DNA from 3 places in the Janthinobacterium sp. GW821-FHT03C08 genome. Region 1 is predicted to be linked to each of the others. Evidence: predicted binding sites of a transcription regulator. Region 1 holds the regulator's gene; each other region holds the start of a gene.
What was found. The regulator FNR, encoded in region 1, switches genes on or off when oxygen is low (the NO sensors DNR and NnrR bind a similar motif). The targets are predictions, from matches to a motif close to TTGATNNNNATCAA.
Positions count from the first base shown of each region.

Region 2: a site for FNR is predicted at 5,840-5,853, ahead of AC07VL_RS19360 (DUF3079 domain-containing protein). Genes of this name have one in related genera too.
Region 3: a site for FNR is predicted at 2,675-2,688, ahead of AC07VL_RS07510 (OmpW/AlkL family protein). Genes of this name have one in related genera too.

Region 1 is NZ_JBWKUP010000009.1:240,387-250,130, reverse strand. It holds gene ccoN (cytochrome-c oxidase, cbb3-type subunit I) at 1-563, shown strand, start outside; gene ccoO (cytochrome-c oxidase, cbb3-type subunit II) at 579-1,193, shown strand; gene AC07VL_RS15155 (cbb3-type cytochrome oxidase subunit 3) at 1,195-1,398, shown strand; gene ccoP (cytochrome-c oxidase, cbb3-type subunit III) at 1,391-2,311, shown strand; gene ccoG (cytochrome c oxidase accessory protein CcoG) at 2,316-3,695, shown strand; gene AC07VL_RS15140 (FixH family protein) at 3,749-4,273, shown strand; gene fnr (fumarate/nitrate reduction transcriptional regulator Fnr) at 4,276-5,034, opposite strand; gene AC07VL_RS15130 (response regulator) at 5,284-8,358, shown strand; gene AC07VL_RS15125 (TOBE domain-containing protein) at 8,430-9,197, opposite strand; gene AC07VL_RS15120 (sulfate/molybdate ABC transporter ATP-binding protein) at 9,238-9,744, opposite strand, start outside.
Region 2 is NZ_JBWKUP010000013.1:21,756-31,499, reverse strand. It holds gene AC07VL_RS19395 (ribonuclease Z) at 24-1,004, shown strand; gene AC07VL_RS19390 (tetratricopeptide repeat protein) at 991-1,647, opposite strand; gene AC07VL_RS19385 (XAC2610-related protein) at 1,811-2,470, shown strand; gene AC07VL_RS19380 (GNAT family N-acetyltransferase) at 2,504-2,974, shown strand; gene AC07VL_RS19375 (TetR/AcrR family transcriptional regulator) at 2,971-3,588, opposite strand; gene AC07VL_RS19370 (MFS transporter) at 3,837-4,982, shown strand; gene AC07VL_RS19365 (prolyl-tRNA synthetase associated domain-containing protein) at 4,983-5,480, opposite strand; gene AC07VL_RS19360 (DUF3079 domain-containing protein) at 5,551-5,760, opposite strand; gene AC07VL_RS19355 (immunity protein RhsI2 family protein) at 5,893-6,351, opposite strand; gene AC07VL_RS19350 (GNAT family N-acetyltransferase) at 6,381-7,220, opposite strand; gene AC07VL_RS19345 (CAP domain-containing protein) at 7,357-8,484, shown strand; gene AC07VL_RS19340 (hypothetical protein) at 8,737-8,976, opposite strand; gene AC07VL_RS19335 (aminotransferase-like domain-containing protein) at 9,250-9,744, shown strand, end outside.
Region 3 is NZ_JBWKUP010000004.1:247,625-257,368, reverse strand. It holds gene AC07VL_RS07525 (ATP-binding cassette domain-containing protein) at 1-388, shown strand, start outside; gene AC07VL_RS07520 (methionine ABC transporter permease) at 381-1,055, shown strand; gene AC07VL_RS07515 (MetQ/NlpA family ABC transporter substrate-binding protein) at 1,081-1,908, shown strand; gene AC07VL_RS07510 (OmpW/AlkL family protein) at 1,996-2,613, opposite strand; gene AC07VL_RS07505 (LysR family transcriptional regulator) at 2,759-3,655, opposite strand; gene fur (ferric iron uptake transcriptional regulator) at 3,912-4,352, shown strand; gene AC07VL_RS07495 (MerR family transcriptional regulator) at 4,429-4,791, shown strand; gene AC07VL_RS07490 (NAD(P)H-dependent oxidoreductase) at 4,864-5,454, shown strand; gene AC07VL_RS07485 (SpoIIE family protein phosphatase) at 5,634-6,851, shown strand; gene AC07VL_RS07480 (SiaB family protein kinase) at 6,911-7,468, shown strand; gene AC07VL_RS07475 (DUF1987 domain-containing protein) at 7,491-7,889, shown strand; gene AC07VL_RS07470 (GGDEF domain-containing protein) at 7,893-8,633, shown strand; gene AC07VL_RS07465 (substrate-binding periplasmic protein) at 8,648-9,358, opposite strand; tRNA gene AC07VL_RS07460 (tRNA-Sec) at 9,533-9,628, opposite strand; gene selB (selenocysteine-specific translation elongation factor) at 9,641-9,744, opposite strand, start outside.

The DNA of each region.
Region 1 (9,744 bases):
TCATGACTTTGTCGGGCGCCTGGCACAAGCTGCGCACCGACCCGATCCTGAAATTCATGATCGTCTCGCTGTCGTTCTACGGCATCGCCACCTTCGAAGGTCCGATGATGTCGATCAAGACCATCAATTCGCTGTCGCACTACACGGACTGGACCGTTGCCCACGTGCATGCGGGTGCCCTGGGCTGGGTGGGCTTCATCACCATGGGTTCCATCTACTACCTGCTGCCGCGCCTGGCGGGCCGCACGCAGATGCACAGCACGCGCCTGGTCGACGTGCACTTCTGGGTGGCCACCATCGGCATCGTGCTGTACATCGCCGCCATGTGGATTGCCGGCGTGATGCAGGGCCTGATGTGGCGCGCGGTCAACCCGGACGGCACCCTGACCTACACCTTTGTCGAAAGCGTGAAAGCAACGTATCCGTACTACGTGGTGCGCGTGGCCGGCGGCCTGCTGTACCTGTCGGGTATGTGCATCATGGGCTACAACACCTGGATGACCTTGCGCGGCAGCAAACTCCCCGTCGCCCGCATTCCGGAACTGAACGCGGCGCACGCCTGATAGGAGCAAGAGCAAATGAAATTTTCACATGCATGGATTGAGAAAAACCCCTGGCTGCTGATCGCCCTGGTCACGGTGGTGATCAGCATCGGCGGCGCCGTCGAGATCGTCCCCCTGTTCTTCCAGAAGAGCACGACGGAGCCCGTCGCTGGCCTGAAGCCGTATTCGCCGCTGCGCCTGGCGGGCCGCGACATCTACGTGCGCGAAGGCTGCTACAACTGCCACTCGCAGATGGTGCGTCCGCTGCGCGCGGAAACGGAACGCTATGGCCACTATTCGGTCGCCGGCGAGTTCGTCTACGACCGTCCGTTCCAGTGGGGTTCCAAGCGCACGGGGCCGGACCTGGCCCGCGTGGGCGCCCGCTACAGCGACGAATGGCACCGCACGCACTTGAACAACCCGCGCGACGTGGTGCCCGAGTCGAACATGCCGGCCTACCCCTGGCTGGCGAAGACCAAGCTGGTGCCCGACGACATCATGCCGAAGATGCGCGCCCTGAAGCGCCTGGGCCAGCCATACAGCGATGCGGAGATCGCCGCCGGCCCCGCGCAGCTGCAGGACAAGACGGAAGAAGACGCCCTGGTCGCCTATCTGCAGGGCCTCGGTACATTAATCAAAACAAGGAATTAGCATGGCTATCGAAAACCTGTTTGACAGCGCCAGCAGCGTCATGACGGTGGTTTCCTTTACCACCTTCGTCGGCATCCTGTGGTGGACGTTCAGCCGCAGCAACAGCGACTTCGACGCGGCGGCGCGCCTGCCGTTCGCCGACGAGGCGCTCGACTATCCGGCCGAGGCCGAGACGAACCTGGCGAAGGAGCGCAACCATGGCTGACTTTACCAATGGCTTCTGGAATATCTACATCGTCGTGCTGTCCCTGCTGGGCATCATCGGCTGCGGCGTGCTGCTGTACTCGCAGTCGAAAGTGAAAGTGGCCGCCGGCGCCCCCGCCGACGGCACCACGGGCCACGTCTGGGACGAGGACTTGAAGGAACTCAACACGCCGATGCCGCGCTGGTGGATGTGGCTGTTCTACATCACCATCGTCTTCGCACTGGCCTACCTGTTCCTGTATCCGGGCCTGGGCACGTACGCAGGCAGCCTGGGCTGGAAATCCTCGGGCCAGTACGAGGAAGAGCTGAAAAAGGCGGAAGCCGAGTACGGCCCCCTGTTCAACAAGTACCTGGGCCAGGACCTGAAGACGGTGGCCGCCGATCCGCAGGCGCAAGCGATCGGCCAGCGTCTGTTCCTGACCTACTGCGCGCAATGCCACGGTTCGGATGCGCGCGGCAACAAGGGCTTCCCCAACCTGACGGACAAGGACTGGCTGTATGGCGGCGATCCGGCCACCATCAAGACCACCATCATGCACGGGCGCAATGGGCAAATGCCGCCGATGGGCGCCGCGCTGGGTTCCGAAAAGGATGTCGAGAACGTGGCCCATTATGTGCTGAGCCTGTCCGGTTCCACCTCGGACCCCGTCAAGTCCGTGCTGGGCAAGGCCAAGTTCGGCGCCTGCATGGCCTGTCATGGCGCCGATGCGAAGGGCAACCAGATGCTCGGTTCGCCTAACCTGACGGACAAGATCTGGCTGTACGGCGGCAGCGCCGATACCATCATGGAAACCGTACGCAAGGGTCGCAACAACACCATGCCGGCCTTCAGCGACTTCCTCGGCGAATCCAAGGTACACGTGCTGTCGGCGTATGTCTGGAGCCTGTCGAATCCCCAGACGCCCGTGAAATGATGTAATGGAACCTCAAGTCATCAAGATGTATGCGGCCCGCGAGCAAATCTACCCTCGCGAGGCCAAAGGACGCTACGCTACCTGGCGATGGGTATGCGTATGGCTTACCCAGCTGGCGTTCTACGGCTTGCCGTGGTTGACCTGGAATGGCAGGCAAGCCCTGCTGTTCGATTTGACCACGCGCAAGTTCTACATTTTCGGCGTCGTGCTGTGGCCCCAGGATTTCATCTACCTGGCGGCCCTGCTGATCATCTGTGCGTATTTGTTGTTCCTCGTCACGGCCATTGCCGGGCGGGTATGGTGCGGGTTCTCTTGCCCGCAAACGGTATACACGGAAATCTTCCTGTGGGTCGAACGCCACATCGAGGGCACGCGCAGCGCGCGCATGGCCCTCGACAAGCAGGGTCCGTCCCTGCGCAAGGCGTTCAAGAAGACGGCCAAGCACCTGGTGTGGGGCGCCATCGCCCTGTGGACGGGCTTTACCTTTGTCGGCTACTTCACGCCGATCAAGGAACTGGCGCAGGCGGTGACCACCCTCAATTTCGGTCCCTGGGAATGGTTCTGGGTCTTGTTCTACAGCCTGGCAACCTACGGCAACGCGGGCTGGCTGCGCGAGCAGGTGTGCAAGTACATGTGCCCCTACGCGCGCTTCCAGAGCGCCATGTTCGACCAGGATACCCTGATCATCACCTACGATGCCAAGCGGGGCGAACCGCGCGGCGCGCTGAACAAGAAGGCGCCCGATGCCAAGCTGGGCGACTGCATCGACTGCACCCTGTGCGTGCAGGTGTGTCCGACCGGCATCGATATCCGCAACGGCCTGCAGTATGAATGCATCGGCTGCGCCGCCTGCGTGGATGCCTGCAACAGCGTGATGGACAAGGTCGACCGGCCCCGTGGCCTGGTACGCTACAGTACCGACCATGCGATGGAAAACAACTTCAACTCGCAGCAGATCCGCCGGCGCGCCATGCGCCCGCGCGTGCTGATCTACACGTCCATCCTGGCCCTGATCATCATCGCCGTGTGTACCTCGCTGGCCCTGCGCACGCCATTGAAAATGGACGTGATCCGCGACCGCGGCTCCATGGGACGCGAAGTGGAAGACGGCATGATCGAGAACGTCTACCGCCTGCAGATCATGAACACCTCGGAGCAAAGCCAGCATTTCAGGATCAGCGTCTCCGGCCTGCCGGGCCTGACCCTGCTGACGCGCGACGAAGTGACCCTGCAGCCGACGGAAACCCTGGGCTGGCCCATCCGCCTGCGCGTGCCGCACGGCGTGGGCGAGAAGGGCTCGAACAAGATTGCCATCGAACTGCAATCGCTGGACGACCCGTCGCTGCATGTGCGGGAAAACGCGGTGTTCATCGTGCCGCGGTAATGTAGGAAGGCCAATCCCCGCATGGGGATTGGCCGCTTAAACAGGAGAATAAAATGTCCGACAGTCTGAAACTGCAAGCCCCCGTGGCGCCCTGGTACAAGCATCGCTGGCCATGGCTGCTGATGGTCGGCCCCGGCCTGTCCGTCGTCGTCGGCAGCTGCATGGCGTATATCGCGTTTACGCAGCCGGACGCGCTGGTGGTGGGCGATTATTACAAGCAGGGCAAGGCCATCAACCAGGACTTGCGGCGCGATACGGTTGCCAGCAACCTGGCGATGGATACGCGCCTGTCCTACGACGTGGCGCAGGCGCGCCTGAGCGGCGCCGTGCACAGCTTCGGCAAGGCTTACCAGGCGCCCTTGCAGCTGCACCTGGCGCATGCGACGTTGCCGGAGAAGGATATCAGGCTGCTGGTGCAGCCCGATGCGGCCGGCAATTTCTCGGTGGCCCTGCCGATGCTCGAGCGCAGCCGCTGGCAGGTGCTGGTGGAAAACGACAAGCGCGAATGGCGCCTGTCCGGCATCTGGACCTGGCCCCTGCAGCGCAGCATCGCGCTGCACGCGGACGAGGAACTGTAGGCCTATTTACAAGTATCCGTGCCGGCCGTAATGGCTTTCAATTTCGCGGGCTGCAGGATTTCAATTTCGCGATTAGAGACGCGCAGCCAGCCTTCCTTCTTGAATTTCGACAATAAACGGCTGACGCTCTCGATGGTCAGTCCCAGGTAATTGCCGATTTCCTCGCGCGACATGCGCAGCTGGAACTTGCTGCCCGAGTAGCCCCGCGCCTCGTAGCGCGACGCCAGGTTGACGATGAAGGCGGCAAAGCGCTGCGTCGCCTGCATATTGCCCAGCAACAGCATCACGCTTTGCTCGCGCGTGATTTCCTGGCTCATCATGCGATGGAAATGCCGCAGCAGCGTGGGCATATTGCCCAGCAATTGTTCCAGGCTGGAAAACGGGATTTCACACACTTCGCTGTCTTCCAGCGCCACGGCATTGCAGTGGTGGCGGTCGGCGCTGATGGCGTCCATGCCCAGCAGTTCGCCAGCCATCTGGAAACCCGTCACCTGTTCTTCGCCGCCTGGATTGATCTGGTACGTCTTGAAGTGGCCCAGGCGGATGGCGTACAGGTTCTGGAACGAGTCGCCGATGCGGAACAGCGAGGCGCCGCGCGCGACCTTGCGGCGGCGGCCGATGATCTGGTCGAGCCGGTCCATGTCGCCCACGTCGAGTCCCATCGGCAGGCACAATTGATGCATGCTGCACGTCGAGCAGCGCGCACGCAACGCTTCCACGTTCACGGCGGGCACGGCTGGAGAGAGTAGCGCTTCTGTCATGTCAGACCCTTTTAGAAAATGCAATAACAAGTTTACTGCATAGTGCGTTGCCATGTGCCAATTTCACGGCAATTCACCGTAATTTCGCTGAATAAACGACGTCCGGCATTTAATTTTATGGCAACATCGTCAAAAGCCCGTTCCAGCGCGGAAAATTACGCGGCCTGCGCTTGCCAAGTTGAAGTATTGATAGGAAAATTCCTGACAGCATTATCTGCCGCCTGTGCCTCCGGGTACTCAAAGGAAATCATGAAGCCTCTCGGCATTAAAGCAAAAGTCGCGCTGGCCACCAGCCTGACCTCGATCGCCATGATCGCCGTGGTCACCGTGGTGCAGGTCAAGCACATGCGCGACGATTTCACGCAAGTGCTGCTGAGCCAGCAAACGGCGCTGATCGAGCGCACGGCCGAGGAACTCGACGACAAGCTGGCCATGCTGCTCGACATCGTCACCCAGACGGCGCGCCACCAGCCGCCCGCCCTGATGGCCGACGCCGGCGCATTGCGTGACTACTACACGCAGCGCACCATGCTGGCCCTGTTCGACGACGTGCTCGTGCTCGATACGCAGGGCAAGGTGGTGGCCAACGTGCCCGAGGTGCAGGGGCGCAACGGCACCGACGTAGCCGACCGCGGCTATTTCCAGACCGTCATGCGCACCAAGCAGGCCATGATCACGGAACCGATGCTGGGCAAGACCAGCCATTTGCCCATCGTGCAGATGGTCGCCCCCGTGCTGGACAACAACGGCGAGGTGGCCGGCATCGTCATCGGCGTGCTGCGCCTGTACAAGGACAACATGCTGGGGCGTTTGCGCACGGCCAAGGTGGGCAAGAGCGGCTATTTTTTCATCCTCACGCGCGAAGCCGTGCCCCGCTACGTGCTGCATCCCGACCCCAGCCGTTTGCTGCAGCCGCGCGCGGCGGGCGCCAACGTCGTCACCACGCAGCTGCTCAAGGAAGACGGCGAAGGCAGCATGGTCAGCACCAACAGCCGCGGCATCACGGGCGTCAACAGCTTCAAGCGCTTGAAGTCGGTGAACTGGCTGCTGGCCGCCTCGCTGCCCGTGGCCGATGCCTTCGAACCATTCGACGGCGTGCTGTCGCGCCTGGTGCTGTGGAGCATCTGCGCCTCGCTGCTGGCCGCGGCCGTGCTGGGCTGGGTGACCGTGCGCCTGCTGTCGCCCCTGGTGCGCCTGCGCGACACGCTGCTGTCCCTGCGCGCCTCGGGCAAGCGCTTTACCCCCGTGCCGGTGCAGCAGCGCGACGAGATCGGCGAACTGACGGAGGCGTTCAACGGCCTGATGAGCGAGCGCGACCGGCTGCAGCAGGAGGTCGAGACGCGCGCCCTGGAGCTGGAGCAGGAACGCGACCGCGCCGAGGCGGCCAACCGCGCCAAGAGCGACTTCGTCGCCAACATGAGCCATGAAATCCGCACGCCCCTGAACGCCGTGCTGGGCATGGTGTATCTGTTGGGAAATACCAAGCTCAACATCGAACAGCGCAAGTACCTGACCATGGTACGCGTGGCGGGGCAGTCCCTGTTGGGCATCCTCAACGATGTGCTCGATTTTTCCAAGATCGAGGCGCGCCGCATGGACTTGTCGCCCGTCGAATTCGACCTCGACGAGGTCATGAATACGCTGGCCACGACGATGACCATGAACGCGGGCGAGAAAGAGCTGGAGCTGGCCATCGCCGTCGAGCCCGACGTGCCGCGCCGCCTCGTCGGCGACGCCCAGCGCCTGCAGCAAATCCTCGTCAACCTGGCCGGCAACGCCATCAAGTTTACCGAGAGCGGCGAAGTGGTGGTGGCCGTCAGCCTGGCCGAGGGCGACACTGAACAGGCCTGGCTGCGCTTCGAGGTGCGCGACACGGGCATCGGCATGACGGCCCAGCAGCAGGCCCAGCTGTTCACGGCCTTTTCGCAGGGCGACCAGAGCATCACGCGGCGCTTCGGCGGCACGGGCCTGGGCCTGGCCATCAGCAAGCACCTGATCCACATGATGGGCGGCGAAATCGCCGTCGCCAGCAGCGAAGGCAAGGGCAGCCGCTTCTGGTTCAGCGTGCCGTTCGAGGTGCTGGCGCCGCCGGCCGAAGCGCGCCGCACGCCCACCCTGGGGCCGCTGCGCCTCCTGGTGGCCGACGACAACCGCACCACGCGCGAGCTGATCGTCAAGCTGATCCATGCCTGGGGCTGGGATGCGGACGAGGTCGATTCGGGCTTTGCCGCCATCGAGCTGTACCGCGAACGCCTGGCGCAGCAGCAGCCCTACGACGTGGTGCTGGCCGACTGGCACATGCCCGTCATGGATGGCCTGGCCACGGCCAAGGCCATCCGGCAAGCCGCGTCAGGCCAGCGCCAGCCCATCGTGGTGATGGTCAACGCCTTTGCGCGCAACCACCTGGAGGAAATCTCCAGCGCGGCCGAGGCCGATGTCGTGCTGATGAAGCCCATCACGGGCTCGAGCCTGTTCGATGCCCTGCACCAGGCGCTGATCGCGCAGAACGACGGCGGCGAGCAGCGCATGCTGCACCAGCCGCTGGGGACGGAACTGGCCGGCGTGCATTTCCTGCTGGTGGAAGACAACCATTTGAACCAGGCCGTGGCGCGCGGCATCCTCGAACACATGGGCGCCACCCTGGACGTGGTGGGCGACGGCTTGCAGGCCGTGGAACGGCTGCGCACGGAAGCGCTGCGCTACGACATCGTGCTGATGGACATGCAGATGCCCGTCATGGACGGTTTCAGCGCCACCCAGCTGATCCGCACGGAGCTGCGCCTGCAGCTGCCCGTGATCGCCATGACGGCCGGCGTGCTGGCCTCCGAGCGCGAACGCTGCATGTCGGCCGGCATTACCGATTTCATCGCCAAGCCCGTCGTGGTGGAAGAGATGATGGAAGTCATCCTGCGCCACCTGCCCAAGCGGCCACCGGCGCAGCCGGCCAGCGCCGCGCCGCCCGCCGATGACGAGGTGTTTACCATGGCGCCGCTGATGCGCGTGATGGGCCGCGATGCGAAAGGCCGCGGGGTGCTGCGGCGCATGGTGGAAGATGCTCTGAACAAGGGCATGACGCCCGTGCGCGACGCCGAAACGGCCTTGCAGGCGGGCCGCCACAGCGAGGTGGCGCGCATCCTGCACGGCTTGCGCGGCTCCGTGGGCACCCTCGGCACGAAACGCCTGATCCGCGCCGCCTTCGCTACCGAGGAAGCCATCGACGCGGGCCGCCACGACGAGGTGGCGGCGCTGCTGTCGGGGGCGGGGGAGGAACTGCAACTGGCGCTAGCCGCGGCGCGCGAATGGCTGTCCAGGCTGGAGGATTAGGCTCGTTTGAACCCAACAGATAAAGGCCGGGGTCATACCTTCAGGGTACGCCCCCAGTCCTTGCTTTGGGTTTAGGCGGGCACGCCCAGGATCACGCTGGACGCCTTGAAGATGGCCGTCACGCTGCTGCCGATGGCGATGCCCAGGTCGGCGCTGCTCTGGTTCGTGATGATGGCGGCAATCGTGCCGCCGCGCGACAGGTCCAGCACCACTTCCGTGTTGACGGCGCCCGTCTGCACGCGCGTGACGGTGCCGGCCAATTGGTTGCGCGCCGAAAAGCGCGCCCCTGCGCTGTCGGCCACGAGGATGATGGACGAGGCCTTGATCAGCGCAAACGCTTCCGCGCCGGGCGCCAGGCCCAGGCTGGCGCTGCTGCCCTGCGTGACGACGGCTACGATATGCTGGCCGCCCGGCAATTCCAGGGTGACTTCATCGTTGACGGCACCCTGTTTCAGTTCAGCAACTTTGCCCAGGAATTGATTGCGTGCGGTGGTTTTCATGGCCATTCTCCGTATGAGTAAAAGATCGTCGGCGATGCCTTCCGCCTGGCTGCCCAGCTGGCGCAGGTAGCGGGCATGCTCGCGCTCGATGATACGAAAATTGTCGACCAGCTGGCGTCCCCGTTGCGTCAGCCGCGTGCCGCCGCCGCCCTTGCCGCCCGTCAAGCGCTCGACCAGCGGTTCGCCAGCCAGGTTGTTCATGGCGTCGATGGCGTCCCAGGCCGCCTTGTAGCTCATCTTGACGAGCTTGGCCGCCTGCGTGATGGAGCCGCACTCGGCGATGGCGCCCAGCAATTCCACGCGCCCGGCCCCTCCCAGGTGCTCGCCGCCCACCGTCATCCATACCGAGCCCTGCAGGCCGATTTCCGCTGTCGCCGATTTATCCAATGCGTTCACCCAATGCCGTATTTTCTTCCATGCTGTCAATTTGACCGTCGCGCAAGTAAAGCACATGTTCGCCCAGGATGCGCGCATCCTCCGGATCATGGGTGATCAGGATCATGGGCACGTCCAGGCGCTGCTGCCACTGGCTCAGTTCCAGGCGCATTTTGACACGCAGGGCCGGATCGAGGGCGGCAAACGGCTCGTCGAGCAGCAGCGCGGCCGGTTCGGCCACGAGCGCCCTCGCCAGCGCCACCCTTTGGCGCTGGCCTCCGGACAACTCGTCGGGGAACTGGTGTGCCAGTTCCTGCAAGTGAAACGCGTCCAGCCAGTGATCGACCTTCTGCAGTTTTTCGCGCGCGCGCGGATTGAACCAGCCGCGCGCCAGGCCGAAGCCCACATTCTGGCGCACCGTCAGGTGCGGGAACAGGGCGTAGTCCTGGAACAGGTAGGCCACGTTGCGCTGCTGCGGCGGCAAATTGATGCCGCCGGCCGAATCGAACAG
Region 2 (9,744 bases), on a different contig from region 1:
CACGGCTGCCGCATAATGCGCCCATGTTCAAACTGACTTTTCTCGGCACGTCTTCCGGCGTGCCCACGCGCCACCGCAACGTCACGTCGCTGGCCCTGCAAACGACGCACAACCGCGACTGGTGGATGATCGATTGCGGCGAAGCGACGCAGCACCGGCTGCAGCGCCTGCCCCTGTCCGTGCACGACCTGGTGGGCATCTGCATCACCCACGTGCATGGCGACCACAGCTATGGGCTGCCGGGCCTGCTGGCCAGCGCCTCGATGACGGGGCGCAAGAAGCCTTTGCTGCTGATCGCCCCGGCCGCCATCAAGGCGTGGATCGACGCCACCCTGTTGCACACGGAACTGTTCCTCACGTATCCGCTGATCCACATCGACGTGGACAGCGCGCCCGTGGTGTATCAGGAAGCGGGCCTGACGATCTCGCGCCACGCGCTGTCGCACCGCGCGCCGAGCGTCGGCTACCGTTTCGCGCTGGAAACGAGCCGCTGGAAGCTGGACAAGCCCGCCCTGCTGGCCGCCGGCGTGCCGCCAGGCCCCGCCTGGGGGACCTTGCAGGCGGGCCAGGATGCCCATCTGGAGGACGGCACGGTGCTGGCCGCCACCGCTTTCCGCCAGGTGGAGACGCAGCGCGCCACTGTGGTGGTCGGCGGCGACAACGATACGCCATCGCTGCTGATGGACGCCTGCGCGGACGCGCAGCTGCTCGTGCACGAAGCCACCTACACGGAAGCCATGCTGCAAAAGGTCGGCCCCGGCCCCACGCACAGTTCCGTGCAGCGCGTGGCGCAGTTCGCGCAAGCGGTGCGCCTGCCCAACCTGATCCTCACCCACTTCAGCGCCCGCTACCACCATGCGGACGGCATGGCCGAGCTGGAAGCGGAAGCGCGGCTGCATTACTCGGGCCAGCTGTTCCTGGCGCGCGACTTCGACAGCTACGAACTCGATGCGGCGGGCGTGCTCAGCAAGCAGCCGGGGAAATCCCCGTTCAGTGGGGATTGACGCCGTATTGCGCCGCGTACTCGGCAGCGAGAACGCGCGCCGCCTGCTGCTGTGACGGCGTGAGGATTTCCAGCAACTGGTCGCGGTTCTTGATCGATTGCGCGCTGCCCGCCTGGGCCGGCATGGCGATCCACGCGTACGCCTGCACGTAGTCGAGGTCCACGCCCTGCCCTTGCGCATACAGCAAGCCATATTCATTCTGCGCGGACAGGGAACCGGCCTCGGCCGCCTGCTTGTACCAGAACGCGGCCTCGGCGTAGTCTTGCGGCACATCAATCCCCTTGCGGTACGCCTGCGCCAGGTTGAACTGCGACTGGCCATCGCCCGCCTCGGCCGCCTTGCGCCCGTAGGACAGCGACTGCGCCATGTCTTGCGCGACGCCATCGCCGCTCGCATACATCAGGGCCAGGTTGGCCAGCGACGGCGGAAAGCCCGCTTGCGCGGCGGCCGTGAACAGTTCCACCGCTTTCGGCAAATCTTGCGCCACGCCATGGCCCTGGTAATACAGGCTGGCCAGCAAATGCTGGCCGGCGGGATCGCCCGCATCGGCGGCCGCGCCGAATTGGCGGAACGCTTCCGCGTAATTGCCGTCGTTATAAGCGAGTATGCCCGCTTCATTCCAGGATGCGGTGGAGTCGGTCATGGAGATTCCTTGTTCGGAGAATGAAGGCATTGTACACAGCACGCCAATACGCAGAATGTACGATAGGAATGGTGTGGCACGCCGCCGGAATCCTGCGTTATGATTATTCCCCCCATGCGGTAATCGGGATATTTCATCCACGTGCCGGCCCGAGAATATCGCCATGAAGCTCATTGCCCTGTTTTTATCACTGGTTTCCACTGCCGCTTATGGCGGCTCGCTGCATCTGGAAAAGGCCGCGAGCGGCAAAGTGCGACAAGCCGCCGATATCCGCTACATGAATCACGATGACAAGCAGACTTACCGGCTGAACATCGGCAAGCGGTGGGTCGCCGGCAGCTGCAGCAGCAGCGGCACGGGCAATTTGCACGCGCTGCTGCTGGACATGAATTTCGACGGTTACGCCGACCTGTGGGTCACGGGCTATACGGATAGCCAGGGGCGCATCCGCTGTTCCGATGTGTGGCTGTGGGATACGCAGGCGAAAAACTATCGTTTCAGCAAGCCATTATCAGCGATCCCGAATCTGGAAATCAGCATCGCCGGCCAGAGAATCGAAGGCGGCATCGCCAATTGCGGCTGCGCGGCGCAATGTTTTTATGAAGACAGCTATGCATGGCGTCACAAGACATTAACTGCCATCGCCCGGCGCGAGCAGGATTGCGAGCGCTACCGGGAATACGGCTTGAATAACAAGAACGAATTGATCATCGTCAAGAATGAAATCATCGATAGCGGCAATCCCGGCCAGCAGGCCATCGAGAATAACAAGGTCTTTGACTGGCAACGCCATGCGCAAAGCATGCGCAAATCCTGGGAGTAAATCATTCACTACCATCCAACAATTTACGCACACATGACGACACATCCAGCCTCCATCACCTTCCATGCCGCCAAGGCGGACGACACCCCCGCCTTCATCGACCTGCGCGGCAAGACCCGGCAAAACGCCATCACCGCGGAGCGCCTGGCGGAAGTGGGCATCACGGCCGACACCTGGGCGCAGATGATGCGCTCGGGCAACCTGCCTGGCCACGTGTGCCTTCGCAACGGCCAGCTGGCCGGCTATTGCTTTGGCGAACGCGGCACGGGCGAAATCGTCGTGCTGGCCCTGCTGCCGGAAGCCGAAGGCCTCGGCATCGGCAAGACGCTGCTGGAACGGGTCATGGCGGACTTGCGCGCCCAGGGCCACGAGCGGCTGTTCCTCGGCTGTTCGAATGACCCCGCCTCCCGCTCCTACGGCTTTTACCGCTACCTGGGCTGGACGGCGACGGGCGAGACGGACCGGTATGGCGACGACGTGCTGGAATTCCGCTTTACGGCCTAGGCAGTCAAGCGGCTGGCATCCCACAGACGCATCAGCTGCGTGATCGCCCCGTCAAACACGGCGTAGCCGATACCGTCGCGGGCCTGGATGGACACCCCCGATAAAAAGCCGTCGAAGGCGGCTGCCAGCGCGGCCGCATCCGTGCCCGCCGCCAGTTCGCCGCCGGCCAGGCCCCGCTCCACGCAGCGCGCGAAGCCGGCGCGCGTACGGGCGCGCGAAGCCGTCAGCGGCGCGGCGACGGCCGCGTGTTCGGGCGTGGGCGCGCTCATGCAGCCGAGCGCCACCATGCAGCCGGGCGGGTGGCCCGGCTCGGACTGCATGCGTGCCGACTGGCGCAAGGCCAGTTCGATGGCTTGCCGCGGCGCCAGGCCATCGTCCCACAAACACTCCGTCACGCGCGCATACGTGTCCAGATAGCATTGCGCCGCCTCGCGGAACAGCGCTTCCTTCGAACCGAACGCGGCATAAAAGCTGGGCGCGGAAATGCCGCCGCCCAGGCCCGCCTTGAGCTGGCTCAAGGACGTCGACTCATAACCCTGCTGCCAGAATAAAAACATGGCCTGCTCGACCGCCGTCTGCCGGTCAAACGTGCGCGGCCGTCCCATTTGCGCCATCCATTCCTCCTCATCGTCACCGACTTACATACTACTCGATACAGAAGTCGTTGACAACGGCGCGCGCCATCGCCTATATTTATACCGATCGATACATATATATCGCCACGACGGGCAGGGGCACGCCTGCGCCTGCCCGCTCTCTCCCACTTACAAGGATATTTACCGTGAATCACGCCACGCTTACCACCGGAGCCAGCCCTGCGCTGGCCGACCGCCTCCCCGTCGCCGGCCTGCTGGCCCTGGCCATGACAGGGTTTATCTGCATCGTCACGGAAACCTTGCCCGCCGGCTTGCTGCCGCAAATTAGCGCCGGACTCGGCATCAGCGCCGCACTGGCCGGGCAAATGGTCACGGCGTATGCGCTCGGCTCGCTGCTGGCGGCCATTCCGCTGACCATCGCCACGCGCGGCTGGCGCCGCCGCAACGTGCTGCTGCTGACCATCATCGGCTTTCTCGTGTTCAATACCGTTACGGCCCTGTCGACGCACTACTGGCTGACCCTGGCGGCCCGCTTCTTCGCGGGCATGGCGGCCGGACTGGCGTGGAGCTTGCTCGCCGGCTACGCGCGGCGCATGGTGGCGCCGCAGCAGCAAGGCCGCGCCCTGGCGCTGGCCATGGTGGGCACGCCCGTCGCCCTGTCCCTGGGCGTGCCGCTGGGCACCCTGCTCGGTTCCCTCGTCGGCTGGCGCGCCGCGTTCTGGATCATTTCCGCCTTGACATTAATCCTGGTCGCCTGGGTGCTGGCCAAGGTGCCGGACTACCCTGGCCAGTCCGCGCATGAACGCCTGCCCCTGCGCCGCGTCTTCACGACACCTGGCGTGCGCCCCGTGCTGGCCGTCGTCATCGCCTGGATGCTGGCACACAACATTCTCTACACGTATATTGCCCCCTTCGTCGCGCCGGCGGGACTGGCGGGCCGGGTTGACCTGGTCCTGCTCGTCTTTGGCGCCGCCGCCCTGGCCGGCATCTGGGTCACGGGCAGGCTGGTCGAGCGCCACCTGCGCAGCACCGTGCTGGCCAGCCTGGCCGTGTTTGCCGCGACGGCCCTCGTGCTGGGCATCGCCTCGCATCTGCCCACCGTCGTCTACGTGGCCATGGCCGTCTGGGGATTGTCCTTTGGCGGCGCGGCCACGCTGTTGCAGACGGCGCTGGCCGACACGGCCGGCAGCGGCGCCGACGTGGCCCTGTCGATGAATGTGGTGGCGTGGAATGGCGCCATCGCGGCCGCGGGCATCGTCGGCGGCGCCCTGCTGCAGACGTGGGGCGCGGGCGCCTTTCCGTGGGCCATGGCGGCCTTGCTCACGCTGGCATTCGCGGTCGCCTGGTCGGCCCGGTCGCATGGCTTCCGCCCGGGGCGGCGCAGCGGCGGCGCGCCCGTGGCCGGGCATTGATCATGCGGGCGCCGACGGCACCGATACGATGCGGGGCACGTGCCCCGTGTGCGCGAGGAAACGGACCAGGGCGGCATGCGACAGCACGACCGTCGCCGTGTTGCGCAGCGGATGGGCTTGCAGATGAGCGGCGTCCCACACGGCCTGGTCCAGCACCAGTTCCACCGCCTGCGCGCCGTCATGGATCAGCGCAAACAGGCTGACGGACCCGGGCGTGATGCCCAGGTGCTGCTGCAGCCGGTCGGGCGAGGCCATGCTGAGCTTACTTGCAGGCAACAGCCGCCCCAGCGCCGCCAGGTCGATGCGCCGGTCGAAAGGCACGATGACAAGCAAATGCCGCCTGCCCTTCTCGTCGCGCAGGAACAGGTTTTTCACCATCAGGCCCGGCATGGCGGGCACGTGCAGCAGCGCTTCGGCGATCGTATGCACGGCCGGGTGCTCGACGAACTGGACATCGCCGGCGCTGCTTGCCAGCCAGCGGGACAGGGTTTCTTGCATGGTGACTCCTCCGCTTGGACGAATGGGCGATGAGGAGATTGTAGCGGCGCGCAGCATGGAGCGCTTGCCGTCAAGGCTGGTTCTCGTCCTTGTCGGCCTTGTCGGCCTTGTCGGTCGCCGCCAGCCCCCAGTCATGCCAGCCTTCGCCGAACAGCTCGACCGGATGCTGCGTACGCTCGGAGCCATTGCCGCAGCGCATGGCGTCCGGAGGACAATACTGGTCGCAGCCCCAGCAGATGCGCTCGGGATTCCTGGGGTTGAGGGGAAAAGGCTTGGCCATGGCGATGGGGTCCGTTGAGGTCTTGTCGACGACTCTAGACCCGGCGCGGGGGACGGTCAAACGAATTTCGGCGGGGAATTTGTCCTGGGTCAAGGTTGTGCCGATGGTGGAACTTCGGCGCGGCGCCATGTCCTATTCCCGTGTGTCCCCGACAGAGATGGCAACTTCCAGCACGGTCCGCGCGTAGTTGACACCACCGTCCGCCGCAGGCTGCGCCTTCAGCTCGTCCAGCGCAGACACCATCGTCACCGTGGCACCGGGCACGAACAGCCGGCTGTCCTGCGGGTGGTGCGCGTAGATGCTCACGTCGACAGTCGAGCCATCCGCCAGGCGCAAGGTGACGCTGTTGACTTGATCGCCGCGGCGGCTGTCCTGGCCCGCGAAAGACGTACGTTCGATGCTGCCCGTCACCGTTTGCGTCAGGAGGCGCCCGGCCGCGATGCTGTCCCACCACTCTGCGGAGGCAAACAGGCCGTGGCTGCCCTTCAGGCCCATGTGGGGCCTGGCCTCGTCGAGGGTGAGCGCCCGGGTCTTGGCGACGCGGCCGGGGTCCCGTGCGAGGGCGCCGGCCAGGGTGTAGACGGTTTTCATGCGGCGCGGGCATTCCCGGAAGCGGTCGCTCAATGCTTGCGCCGAATCACGTAGGCATTGCCCGCAGCTTCAAAACCGAGCGTCGGATAGTAGGACATGGCATCCGGGGCCGACAGCAGTATCAGGGACACGTCGTCGCCGATGACGGCCTGGGTGCGCCGGACAAGTTCCTTGCCGATGCCCAGGCCCTGGTATTGCTTGTCCACCGCCAGGTCCGAGAGATAGCAGCAGTAGGCATGATCGGTCAGCGAGCGGGCCAGCCCCACGAGCTTGCCATCCACCCATGCGGACAGCAGCAGGCCGGGCGCGGCAAACATGCGCGCGATCCTCGGCAGATCGGCCGTCGGCCGCTTGATGCCCGACTGGTCGAAGACGCGAACGACATCGACGGGGTCCAGTGGAAAATTGTGACGATATTCTACGGGCAGGTTTTTCATGGCTTCAAAATTGTGGCGGACATGCGCAATTATGGCTGCAGGTGGTGGATGCATGGCAGTTTTTCCGGGCAAGTGCACGGCGAACATGGCCCTTGATGCATGCACAGTATAAACAGCCATGATACTAGCCTGGAAGAACGCGGCTGCGCCACGGAGATTATTTTTATTCAGGCGACAATACTGCCAGGCCGATAAACCGGGGCCGTGCGCGATTAAAAAATATACACCATCGCTGCCTGCAATTGCGCTGCCTGCGGAAAATGGGGCGGCGGGAGCATGAAATCCTGCCACGGGAATCGCATGGGTCCGGCCAATAGCAAGCCACATGCTCCAGCATGGCATTCCCGAATTTATTACCGCCATTTCACCATTCACAATAATCGGGATATGCCCGCCGCTGATCATAATACGCGGATGCCATTTAATTGGCAAAACAGAATTTCCACATGGCAACTAAATATGTTAAAATTTTGCCATTTTTTATGGCAACTATCATTCCCGGTACTGATAGTGCATGCATCGATGCATTCCGCCGATATCTAGCCTCCCAATTACTGAATAGGAATAAATGAAAACAATTACATCCGGTGTCTTTACAGCGGCAATCGCTACTTTGCTGGTCGCTTGCGGCGGTGGTGGCAGTGATGCGGGAAAAAATACGGAAATCGGCATCATTCCGCCGGTCACGCCCCCTGTTACACCCCCTGTTACACCCCCTGTTACACCCCCTGTCACACCGCCGGTTACGCCACCGGTTACCCCGCCGGTCACGCCCCCCGTGACTCCGCCAGTGACTCCCCCGATAGCGGATTCAACGATTCAGACGGTCGTGCTTCCCGCAACGTACGCAGCGGGAACTGAGCAGCGCAATGCCTACGATTATCTGAATGCGCAACGCCTGGCCTGCGGCTTCGGCCTGTTGCAGCAAGATGCAAAGCTCGACGTCGCGGCGCAAGGACATGCAAGTTATTTGTCAGCAAATCATTTCATGAGTCATTACCAGGATCAAACAGCCTACCCGAACGGTTTCACGGGTACGATGTTGAATGATCGCTTTACCGCCGCCGGCTATGCGGCGACATCGGGCGCGGAAGTATTGACTGCGCCATATTCATATGCCATGTACCAGTCATACGGTTCCTCTTACGCCCAATCCGCCATCATGGACCTGTTCACGACGCCCTACCATGGAAATGGCATGCTGCAAGGCGAGCGAGATGTCGGCGTGGGATTTGGCGTAACGGACACATATTGGATGCGACTGGTAATCGATATCGGTTCCACGGCAAGCCGTACACGCCAGCAGATTGATGCCGATAAGGTATTGACCTACCCATGTGCGGGCACCACTGGCATGCTTTCCAAAACATATGCCAATGAAATCCCCTCACCGATCGCCGGCCGGAATTTAATCGACAATCCCATTGGCCATCCCATTTACGTCAAGGTACGAGATGGGAATATTCTGGCATTGAGCGGCTATACATTGCGCAAGACAGGAAGCAATATCGATATTCCACTGCAATTGCTCAATAAAGAAAACGACGCAGCCCGGCTTATTACGGATGCTTCTGTGGCGATTGTGATGCCCTTGACGCCATTAGAAAAAAATTCATCGTATGAATTTACCTCGGCGGGGACGAATAATGGCAGTGCCATAGCCATATCGTTCACTTTCGCAACTGGAAAGTATTAATCACAAGCCAGGATTTTGCACGAACGGCGGCTGGCAGGGCGCCCGGCCTGCCCCGCTCGCTTCCATCAAGAAATTCAAAAACCGCCCGAGGGGCGGCTCTTTTTCATGGCTTCGGCAGGGTCACCTGAAGCAAGCGGTTTCCCGCCTGCGTGGCGCAACGGCGTAGCAGCATCTTCCTGCAAGGCCGGTACGCCCAGCCGCAGCGTGGCATTGCCGCCCCGGCACTGGACAGGGGCCGGCGACTCCTTGCCATCAGGTGAACGATATTTCCAAACCGAGCATCTTGACGAGGTCGAAGGTGACGAACCCCAGGCCCAGGAGCAGCAGCACGAAGATGGCGACCGCCTTGCCGCCGGCGCGCAGCACGGCGCGCCGCTCCTCCACCTTCCCCTTCCTCCCTTGATCGTAATGCCACTTGATGGCGAAGAACATGCCCGTGCCGAGCACGAGGCCCTTGAAGGTAACGAAGACTATCGGGATCCAATCGATCATTTTGAGTATTTCCAGCTATTGCTTGACACTATCCATGGTGAGGAGCGCTACCTCAAAACGCTGCTGCAGCAGCGACATTTTTTCAACCCATCCCCAGCCACCCTGCCTGAGTCTTTCATTATAGCCACCTATGAAATAAGCAGGGCATCGAACGCCGTAAGTTGCCGCATCCGGACGAGAGAGGAGAAAACCCCGGCGACTGCCATGCAAGGTGGCGTTGCCGCAGGTTCTGATGCATACTACTTAAAAACAATCTCCATACATTGAGACAAAATGTCCCAGTTAAAAACCATACAAGATGACACCTTGCCACCCTGGCTGCCGCGCCTGGCCGGAAACAAGGGGCCGCGCTTTTTGCAGATTGCCGATGCCTTGCAAGCGGCGGTAGCAGACGGATCGCTGACCCCGGGCGACCGCCTGCCGCCGCAGCGCCAGCTGGCAGCACAGCTGAGCGTCGACCTGACGACGATCACGCGCGCCTACGACGAAGCCCGGCGCCGCCACTTGCTGGAGGGCCGCGGCGCCCGCGGCACGTATGTCGCGGCGCCGAAGGTCGAGTTGACCGCCATCCTCGACCTGAGCATGAATACCCCGCCGCCGCCCGATGGCGTGGACTTCGACGACATGCTGAAACAGGGACTGTCGCAAGTGTTGATGCGGGCAGATAATGAATTGCTGATGACTTATCACCTGGGCGGAGGAAGCGACTCCGACCGCAAGGCGGGCGCCAAGTGGCTGGCACCGATGTTTGGCCATCTGGATACGCAG
Region 3 (9,744 bases), on a different contig from region 1:
CGACAAGCTGCACAGCTATCCGGCGCAGCTGTCCGGCGGGCAGAAACAGCGCGTGGCCATCGCCCGCGCCCTGGCCAGCCATCCGGACGTGCTGCTGTGCGATGAACCGACGTCCGCGCTGGACGCGGAAACCACGCGCGCCCTGCTCGACACCCTGCGCGACATCAATGCGCGCCTCGGCGTGACCATCGTCATCGTCAGCCATGAGCTGTCGGTGCTGGGCGCCATCTGCAACCGCGTGGCCGTGGTGGAAAACGGCGCCATCGCCGAACAATTCGACCTGAGCGACACGGCCACCCCGCGCAAGACGGCGCTGGGACGCGAGCTGGCTTACTACGGCACCGAGGCGTTTGAAGCCACCGCATGGAAGGATGCAACACATGTTTGAAGAATCGATCAATAACGTCATCAACCTGCTGCCGGAAATCTGGGTGGCGCTGGGCCAGACCATGACGATGCTGGGCATCGGGCTCACCGCCGCCATCCTGATCGGCGGCCCGCTGGGCATCCTGCTGTTCCTCGTCTCGGAAGGCCAGTCGCTGGAAAACCGCCCCCTGTCGATGGGCCTGGGCTGGCTGGTGAATACCGTGCGCAGCTTCCCCTTCATCATCCTGCTCGTCGCCCTGACGCCGTTTACGCGCATCATCGCGGGCACCTCGATCGGCCCGCTGGCCGCTGCCGTGCCCCTGTCGTTCGCCGCCATTCCCTACCTGGCGCGCCTGGTGGAACAGAACCTGCGCGAAGTGCCGCGCGGCGTGATCGAGGCGGCACACGCCATGGGCGCGTCGGAAATGCAGATCATCTTCCGCGTGCTGCTGGTGGAAGCGCGCTCCGGCCTGGTGCTGGCCCTGACCGTGCTGTCGATCAGCTTCCTGTCGTATTCGGCCGTGGCCGGCGTGGTGGGCGGCGGCGGCATCGGCGACCTGGCCATCCGCTACGGCTACTACCGCTTCGAGACGGACATCATGGTCGCCACGGTGGCCATCCTGATCGTGCTGGTGCAGACCATCCAGTTCGCCGGCACGCGCATCGCCAAGCGCCTCGACAAACGTTAATCCATATTCAGAAACAAGGACATACATGAACCACATCCGCCGCAACCTGCTCCTGGCCGCCGCCAGCCTGGCCTTCGCCACCGCTGCCCACGCCAGGGACCCGAAGGAAATCGTCATCGGCACCAGCTCCGGCCCGTATTCGGACCAGCTGAAGCTGGGCATCAAGCCGATCCTGGAAAAACAGGGCTACAAGGTCAAGATCGTCGAATTCAACGACTACGTGCAGCCGAACTACGCGCTGGCCGAAGGCTCGCTGGATGCCAACGTGTTCCAGCACATCGTGTACCTGACCAAGTTCGCCACCGATAACAAGCTGCCGCTGAGCCCCCTGATCACCGTGCCGACCACGCCGATCGCCCTGTACAGCAGCAAGCACAAGTCGCTGGCCGAGGTGAAGAACGGCGCCACCATCACCATGCCGAACGACCCGACCAACCAGGCGCGCGCGCTGGTGGTGCTGGCCAAGATGGGCTGGATCAAGCTCAAACCGAACGTCGACCCGCTGCGCGCCTCCGAACGCGACGTGGTGGACAACCCGAAGAAGCTGAAACTGGTGCCGCTGGAAGCGGCGCAGCTGCCACGCTCGCTGGCCGATGCCGACTACGCCTTCGTCAACGGCAATTTCGCCCTGGCGGCCGGCATGAAGCTGACCACCGCCCTGGCCGTGGAAAAGATCTCGGACAGCTACATCAACCTGGTGGCCATCCGCACGGCCGACAAGGGCAAGCCATGGGTGAAGGACCTGGAAGCGGCCTACCGCTCGCGCGCCTTCCTCGACGCGACCAACAAGTACCTGGCCGGCTACGAAAAGACGGACTACCAGCTGGCGCTGGAAAAGACGCTGAAAAAATAAGCGCTGCCTGACACATAAAAAAGGACGGCCGGGTTTGCACCTGGCCGTCCTTTTTTTTCGCCCGCGCTATGCGGGCATCTTCACCGCTTAGAAACGGTAGCCCACGCCCACGCCGATCAGCAATGGATCAACCTTGACTTCGCTGGCCTTGGCGCCGCTGATGAAGACGTCGCTGCGGATCTGCACTTTCTTGATGTCGAAGTTCAGCGACCAGTTCTTGTCGAGCTTGTAGTCGACGCCCGCTTGCAAGGCGAAGCCCCAGCTGTCATGTTCCAGGCGGCCCGCGCCGTTCAGCAATTTCACGTCCGAAATATTCGTGTAGTTCACGCCCGCGCCCACGTAAGGGCTGAACTGTTTTTCCGGCATGAAGTGGTATTGCAGCGACAGGGTCGGCGGCAAGTGCTTGAAAGTGCCGATATTGTTACCGTCGAGCTTGACGTCATGCTTTTGCGGGTAGGTCAGGATCAGCTCGGCAGCGATATTGGGGGTAAAGAAATACGAGATATCGATTTCAGGAATCGTCTTGCTGCTGACCGTCAAACGGTCGGATGCGCCGACGCCACCAACAGGAGCAGATTTATCGGCCGGATCGATGTGCACGGCGCGGGCGCGGACCAGCCAAGGGCTTTCCTGTGCCATCGCATTGCCGGCGAATGCGCCGATGGCGGCCAAAACGATTGCTGCTGCAGTTGCGGACTTTTTCATTTTATTTCCCTCTGTCGTTAAGTAACGCTGCGAAGTCTAAGAGTGCAGTGCAACAAAAACTTTGATCCACATCAAATAGTGCTAGATGGCATCAACAGAGGGATTTTTTCCTTTTCCCAGGTCAAGAAAATGCGGCGTTGCAAAATCAAGCCGCCTCGGCGAACAGGCTGGCGACCCAGTCCGTGAACACGCGCACGCGCGGCGACAATTGCCGGTGATGGGGATACAGCACGGACACGGGCAGCGGGTCGGGACGCCAGTCCCGCAGCACTTCCACCAGCTCGCCGGCCGCCAGCGGCCGCTCCAGGTGATAACGGGGCGCCTGGATCAAGCCCATGCCCGCGCGGCAGCAGGCGTGATACGCGTCCGCATTGTTGACGGACACCGTGCCCGGCAAGGCCACGCTGTGCCGCTGCCCATCCGCCTTGAAATCGAAGGGCCAGACCTTGCCCGTCTGGGCGGAAAAGAAATTGACGGCGCGATGGCCCGCCAGTTCTTCCAGATTGCGCGGCGTGCCGTGCGCGGCCAGGTAGGCGGGGCTGGCGCAGGTCACCTGCTCCAGCAGCGCCACCCTGCGCGCCACCATGGATGAATCGCCCAGTTCCCCCACGCGCAGCACGCAGTCGACGCCTTCGCGCACCAGGTCGACGAGGCGGTCGCCCATGCCGATTTCCAGTTCAATCAAAGGGTAGCGGGCGCAAAACCGGTCCAGCACGGGCATGACAAAATGCATGCCCAGGGTCGCGTGCAGGTCGACGCGCAGCTTGCCGGCCGGCTGCTGCGCCGCCGATGTGAACACGGATTCCGTCTCCTCCAGGTCGGCCAGCAGGCGCACGCAGCGCTGGTAATACGCCTCGCCGTCAAGCGTGGGCGTCACTTGCCGCGTCGTGCGCTGCAGCAGGCGCACGTGCAGGCGCGTTTCGAGTTGCTTGATCGCATGCGTGACCGTGGCCTTCGGATAGCCGAGGTCATGCGCCGCCTGGGTGAAACTGCGCAACTCGACGATGCGCGTAAAGATGCGCATCGCATCAAATCGGTCCATGCCCTGCTCCATTGTTATTGCATGCTGCACAGTGTAGCGATATTGCCGCTGGTTTTGCAATTTTGACGCATGACACGCACTGGGCAAGATGCGTGCGATGCACTCGCCCCTTGCGCCGATGTCACTGGTCCGCAGCCCCCTTGCGCGGCATAATCGCCCACTTCGCACATGAGAATGGTAATGATTATCATTTGCGATATAATGCAGAGTCACGCTTCAGCGCACGCTCGGGCGACTACAAAAAGGAATGGGAGACATGGATATATTGAGGGAACTGCGTGAATCTGGCTTGAAAGTGACCATCCCCCGCTTGCGGATTCTGCAGCTGTTTCAAGAAGGCACGATCAAGCACCTGAGCGCGGACGATGTGTATAAACTCTTGCTCGCCGAAAAGATCGACGTGGGCCTGGCCACCATCTACCGCGTGCTGATGCAGTTCGCCGAAGCGGGCATCCTGTTTCGCCGGCATTTCGAATCGGGCCACGCCGTCTTCGAGCTGAACGAAGGGCAGCACCACGATCACCTGGTCTGCACGGGCTGCGGCAAGGTCGACGAATTCGTCGACGAAGGCATCGAACTGCGGCAGAACGAGATCGCCGCCGAGCGGGGCTTCGTGCTGCACGAGCATGCCTTGTCGCTGTATGGCACCTGCGCCGATTGCACGGCGAAGAAAGTGCCGCCACGCAAGCCCTCCTGAGTGCGGCGCGCAAGGTAGCGCCGGGCGGCCCGGCTGCGCTACACTGCGTGCGCCGCCGCTCGAGAAAAGGAAAGCCATGTACATCGGAGAAATCGCCCGCCTGGCGGGCACCTCGCCCAAGGCCCTGCGCCACTATGAAACGCTCGGCTTGCTGGGCGACGTGCGCCGCGCGGGCGCCTACCGCGTCTACACGCAGCAGGACCTGGCGCAAGTCAAGCTGATCCGCCAGGCACAGGCGCTGGGCTTCCGCCTGGCCGAACTGCTGCCCGTCCTGGCTGGCGACGACACGGACTGGGCCGCCCTGTCGCGGCACATCGCCGCCAAGCGCGCCCAGGTGCAGCAGGATATCGCCCGCCTGCGCCAGCTCGACGCGCAGCTGGGCGAGATCGATGCGGAAATCCACGGCTGCCTGGCGCGCCAGCGCCTGCAAGCCGCGTAAGACGGCGCGCTTGACTCTGCCCCCAGGGGCAGGCTTTAGCATGCAGGCTCTTCTTTAGCGGAAAGCCTGCACATGACCAAGACATCTTCCAAGCGCATATTGATACTCCTCGGCCACCCATCCGGCGACAGTTTCTGCGCCGCCCTGGCCGAGGCCTACGCTGACGCCGCCCGCGCCCAGGGCCACGCCGTGCGCGAACTGCGCCTGGGCCAGCTGGACTTCGACCCGAGCCTGCACGAAGGCTACCGCCAGGTGCAGCCGCTGGAGGCGGACTTGCTGGCCGCGCAGGAAGCCATCCTGTGGGCCGAACACCTGGTGTTCGCCTACCCCATCTGGTGGGGCGGCGCGCCGGCCCTGCTGAAGGGCTTTGTCGACCGCGCCTTCCTGCCCGGCTTCGCCTTCAAGTACCGTCCGGGCAAGGCCTTTCCAGAACAGCTGCTGCGAGGCCGCACGGCGCAGCTGCTGGTGGCGATGGACACGCCGCCGTGGTATTTCCGCTGGGTTTACCGCATGCCCGGCATCCACCAGCTGCGCAGGACGACGCTGGAATTTTGCGGCGTCAAACCCGTCAGGGTGGCCAGCTTCGGCCCTATCCTCGGTTCCACCGGGCCGCAGCGGGCCCGCTGGCTGGCGCAGGCAAGCACGCTGGCCCGCCACGCGTAGCCCGGCAGCGGCTTGCCACGCAGCCATCTTGCATACGGTTTTGACAAGCACGTAATCAAGCCGTCACATTCGACGGCTACCATGATGATATTGCCTGTTTGTCAGCCGCCTTGCCGTCGCGACAACAAGGGTCCGATCGTCATGTAAAGGTAGCCGCTGTGGAGTTCAACGCTTCTCGATTGCATCTTCCCCGTTATCGCACGTCCGTGGCCGCCGACCTGTGCATCCCCACGGAATCGGTGCAGGCCGATGCCAGCAATTTCGCCGTGCTGGAACTGTTCACGGAACGGCGCGACATGATGAGCCTGCCCGTCACGGAACAGCAGCGGCCCATCGGTTTGATCAGCCGCAATATCTTCATGTCGCAGATGTCGAAACCGTTCTACCACGAGGTGTACGGCAAGAAGAGCTGCATCGCCTTCATGGACAAGGAACCGCTGATCGTCGACGGCACCATGAGCATCGAAGACCTCACCTTCCGCGCCGTGGAAGCGGGCGAAAAGGCGCTGGCCGACGGCTTCATCATCACCGAGGATGGCGCGCTGGCCGGCGTGGGCTTCGGCCTGCAGCTGATGAACGTGGTGGCCACCATGCAGGCGGAAAAGAACCGCCAGATCATGCACAGCATCGACTACGCCAGCGTGATCCAGCGCGCCCTGCTGCGCACGTCCAACGCGGAACTGCGCGCCACCCTGCCCGACGCCCACCTGGAGTGGCAGCCGCGCGACGTGGTCGGCGGCGATTTCTATTTTTTCGAGCGCCACGCAGGCGGCTGGTTCGCCGCCATCGCCGACTGCACGGGCCACGGCGTGCCCGGCGCCTTCATGACCCTGATCGCGTCGTCGGCCCTCAGCCAGGCCCTGCGCGAACTGGGCCCGCGCGACCCGGCCGCCCTCATCGGCGCCGTCAGCCGCGCCATCAAGACCCTGCTGGGCCAGGATGGCAACGCGGGCGGCGAAGCGCCGGGCCACGCCGGCTCGAACGACGGCATGGACTGCGCCTTCCTGTGCTATGACGACGCCAGCGCCAGCCTGCGTTTCGCGGGGGCGAAACTGGCGCTGCACGTGGTGGCGCCCGGCGAAGACAGCGTGCGCGCCATCGACGGCGCGCGCATGGGCGTCGGCTATGTCGACACGCCGCCCGGCTACTGCTGGCGCAACGAGACGCTGGCGGCGCCCGCGGGCAGCCTGCTGTTCCTCACCACCGACGGCCTGCTCGACCAGATCGGCGGCGCGCGCGACATCGCCTACGGCAAGCGGCGCATGCGCGAACAGCTGCTGGCGCAGCGCGATGCGCCGGCAGCCGACGTGGCGGCGGCGCTGCTGCGCGACAGCGCGGCATGGCAAGGCAGGCAGCCGCGCCGCGACGACCTGACCTTTTTCTGTTTCCGGCTGTAGTTAGACGCCCATCCCCTATCAACCAGACACCGGGTCACCGGCTAGCCAGGAGCACTGACGTGCTGTACGAAGAATTCAACGAGTTTTGGGACGTGGCGCGCAAGCGCAACATCATCTTTTTTTACGTGGGCTATTTCTCGCAGCACGTGGTCAGCGCCATTTCCGAAACCATCAAGGCGCGCCTCGACACGGCCGGCGCGGCCGGTCCCACGCGGCGGCGCATCTTTTCCTCGTTCATCGAGATGTCGCAAAACATCATGCATTATTCGGCCGACAGCCTGACGCCCGACGCGCAGCTGGACCAGCAGATGCGGCGCGGCTCGTTCTGCATCGGCACGCGCGGCGACAGCTTCTTCCTCCTGTGCGCCAACCCCGTCTCGACGGACAACGTGGCGCAGATCCGCGCCCGCCTGGAACCGCTGCACACCATGACGATGGACGAGATCCGCCTGGCCTACAAGAAGGCCCTGCGCGAGGAAGCGCCGTCCGACAGCAAGGGCGCAGGCCTGGGCTTCCTCACCATGGCGCGCGACGCCAGCGAACCGCTGGAATTCGAATTCGTCCAGGACCCACAGGAGCCTGGCCACACCATCTTCTGCATCAAAGCCATCATTTGAAAGAGCCGACTCAGGAAAGCATATGCAATTACCGTCACCACTGTTCATCGCCGCGACCCCGAGTTCGCCCGAAATCGACTTCCGTTTCGAGCAGCACACCCTGTCGATCAAGGGCGAGTCGTATCCGGAAAACGCGGCCGCCTTCTATGGCCCGCTGATCGCCGCCGTGCGCGCCTACCTGGAAGGCTGCCGCGCAGCCGCCATCACCGTGAATGTCTCGCTGGCCTACTTCAACAGCTCGAGCACGAAAATGCTGTTTACCCTGTTCGACGCGCTGAACCAGGCGGCCGCGGACGGCAACCAGGTGCGCCTGAACTGGTACCACGACGAGGATGACGACACCATCCTGGAATTCGGCCAGGAGCTGCAGCAGGACTTCACGGCGCTGGACTTCCGCGACCATCCCGTGCAGGGCAACTGAGGCATGCGCGCCGCCATCTCCGAATCCGAACTGGAACCCGACCTGTTCACCGTGGAAGCGGCGGCGCTGGCCGCCGCGCGCCGCATGCACGCCGACGCCGGCGCGCCGGGCGCGGAACAGCGGCGCGTGCTGGGCGAACTGATCGTCCATTACGAACGGCTGATGCGCGAGACGCGGCGCCTGATCGGCCGCAGCGACCGCGCCGAGCGCGACATGCATTTGCTGAACCGCCAGCTGCAAACCCTGGCCGGCCAGCTCGAATACCGCGCCACACACGATCCGCTGACGGGCGCGCTGAACCGCGGCGCCGTGATCGACCACGCCTCGCGCTGCCTGGAACAGGGCGACATGGCGCTGATCGTGCTCGATATCGACCTGTTCAAGCAGGTCAACGACGACTTCGGCCACCCGGCCGGCGACGGCGTGATCCAGGCCGTGGTCGACTGCCTGAAAGGCTTGTTGGGGCAGGAAACGGCCATCGGCAGGGTCGGCGGCGAAGAGTTTTCCGTCGTCTGGCCCACTTCCTCGCGCGACGAGGCGGCCAAGGTGGCGCAGCGCATCTGCGACACGGTGGGCCGCCAGCGCCATGCGGCGCCCATCACGCGCGCCATCACCGTCAGCGTGGGCCTGAGCTGGAACCGCGCCGGCACGGCCTTCGAAACGGCCTACAGCCACGCCGACCAGGCCCTGTACCAGGCCAAGCGCGAGGGGCGCAACTGCGTGCGCCAGTGGCTGGAAAGCTAAGTCGCTGCGCTGAATCAGCGCAGCTGTTCGCGCGCCATGCTGCCGTCGCGGCGCATGGCTGCTGCCGCGCGCTGCATGGCCGCCGCCTGCGCCTCGGGCAGCTGCTTGTTGCAGGCCAGGTAAGTCTGCACGCGGTTGAAGGTCAAGAGCGGCACCACCTTGCCTTCCCATTCCTTGCCAAGAAAAGGCTTGCTGCCCACCGCCATGCCGACGGCCCACAGGTCGATGCGCCCGAGCAGCAGCTTTTGCGGATTGAGCCATTCCTGGGTCACGGGCGCCACGTTCAGGCCCCGCTGGCGCAGATAATCGTCGCGCGCGTCGCCCAGCACCGTGCCGATGACGAGGCCACGCGCGTCATCCAGCGTGCGCAGCGCCAGGCGCCGCTCCGCCAGGCCATACAGCACCCATTCGGCTTCGTTGAGGGGGCCGATCCAGCGGAACAGGGCTTCGCGCTCCTGCGTGCGCGAGGTGGAAAAGATGCAGGTGTCAGGCTCGCGCAACGCCTGCGCATACGCGCGCTTCCACGGCAGCAGCTCGATGGCATAGCCGATGCCGGCGCGCGCCATGATCTCACGCACCTTCATGGTTTCCCGTCCGACAACGACATTGCCTTCCATCATGCTCGATGGCGGCAAATGCTCGCCGACGATGCGCACGCCCTGCGCGCCGGCCGCCAAAGGCAGCAATAACGCCGCCAGCAGCCATGCCATGCTTGCTTGTTTCATCCTTGCCTTCTTCTACTACAGGGGATACACGTCCCTGCCACTTGCAGGATGGTACCACCGCCTCCGCCAGCCCTCCTCGAAAGTTATCAATTAAACCATTATTTCTCCGTAACGTGGCTCGAGGCCAACGCCGGGGAAGAAAATGCGAGGGGGAGATGGCAAGAAAAAAATAACTGGCGGAAAACAGTAGGAGTCGAACCTACGGGAGAACGTCTGACGCCCTCCACCGGGTTTGAAGCCCGGCCACATCACCGGATGAGTGTGCTTTCCGCGGTACTTGAGCTAGCTGCTGGGCAAGGCCGGGCTGTAGGTCCACAGTGCTTGCGGGCGCAATAAATGCCCATTGCCAACACGGCGAGTATAACCGACGCGGTCAAAGAATTCCA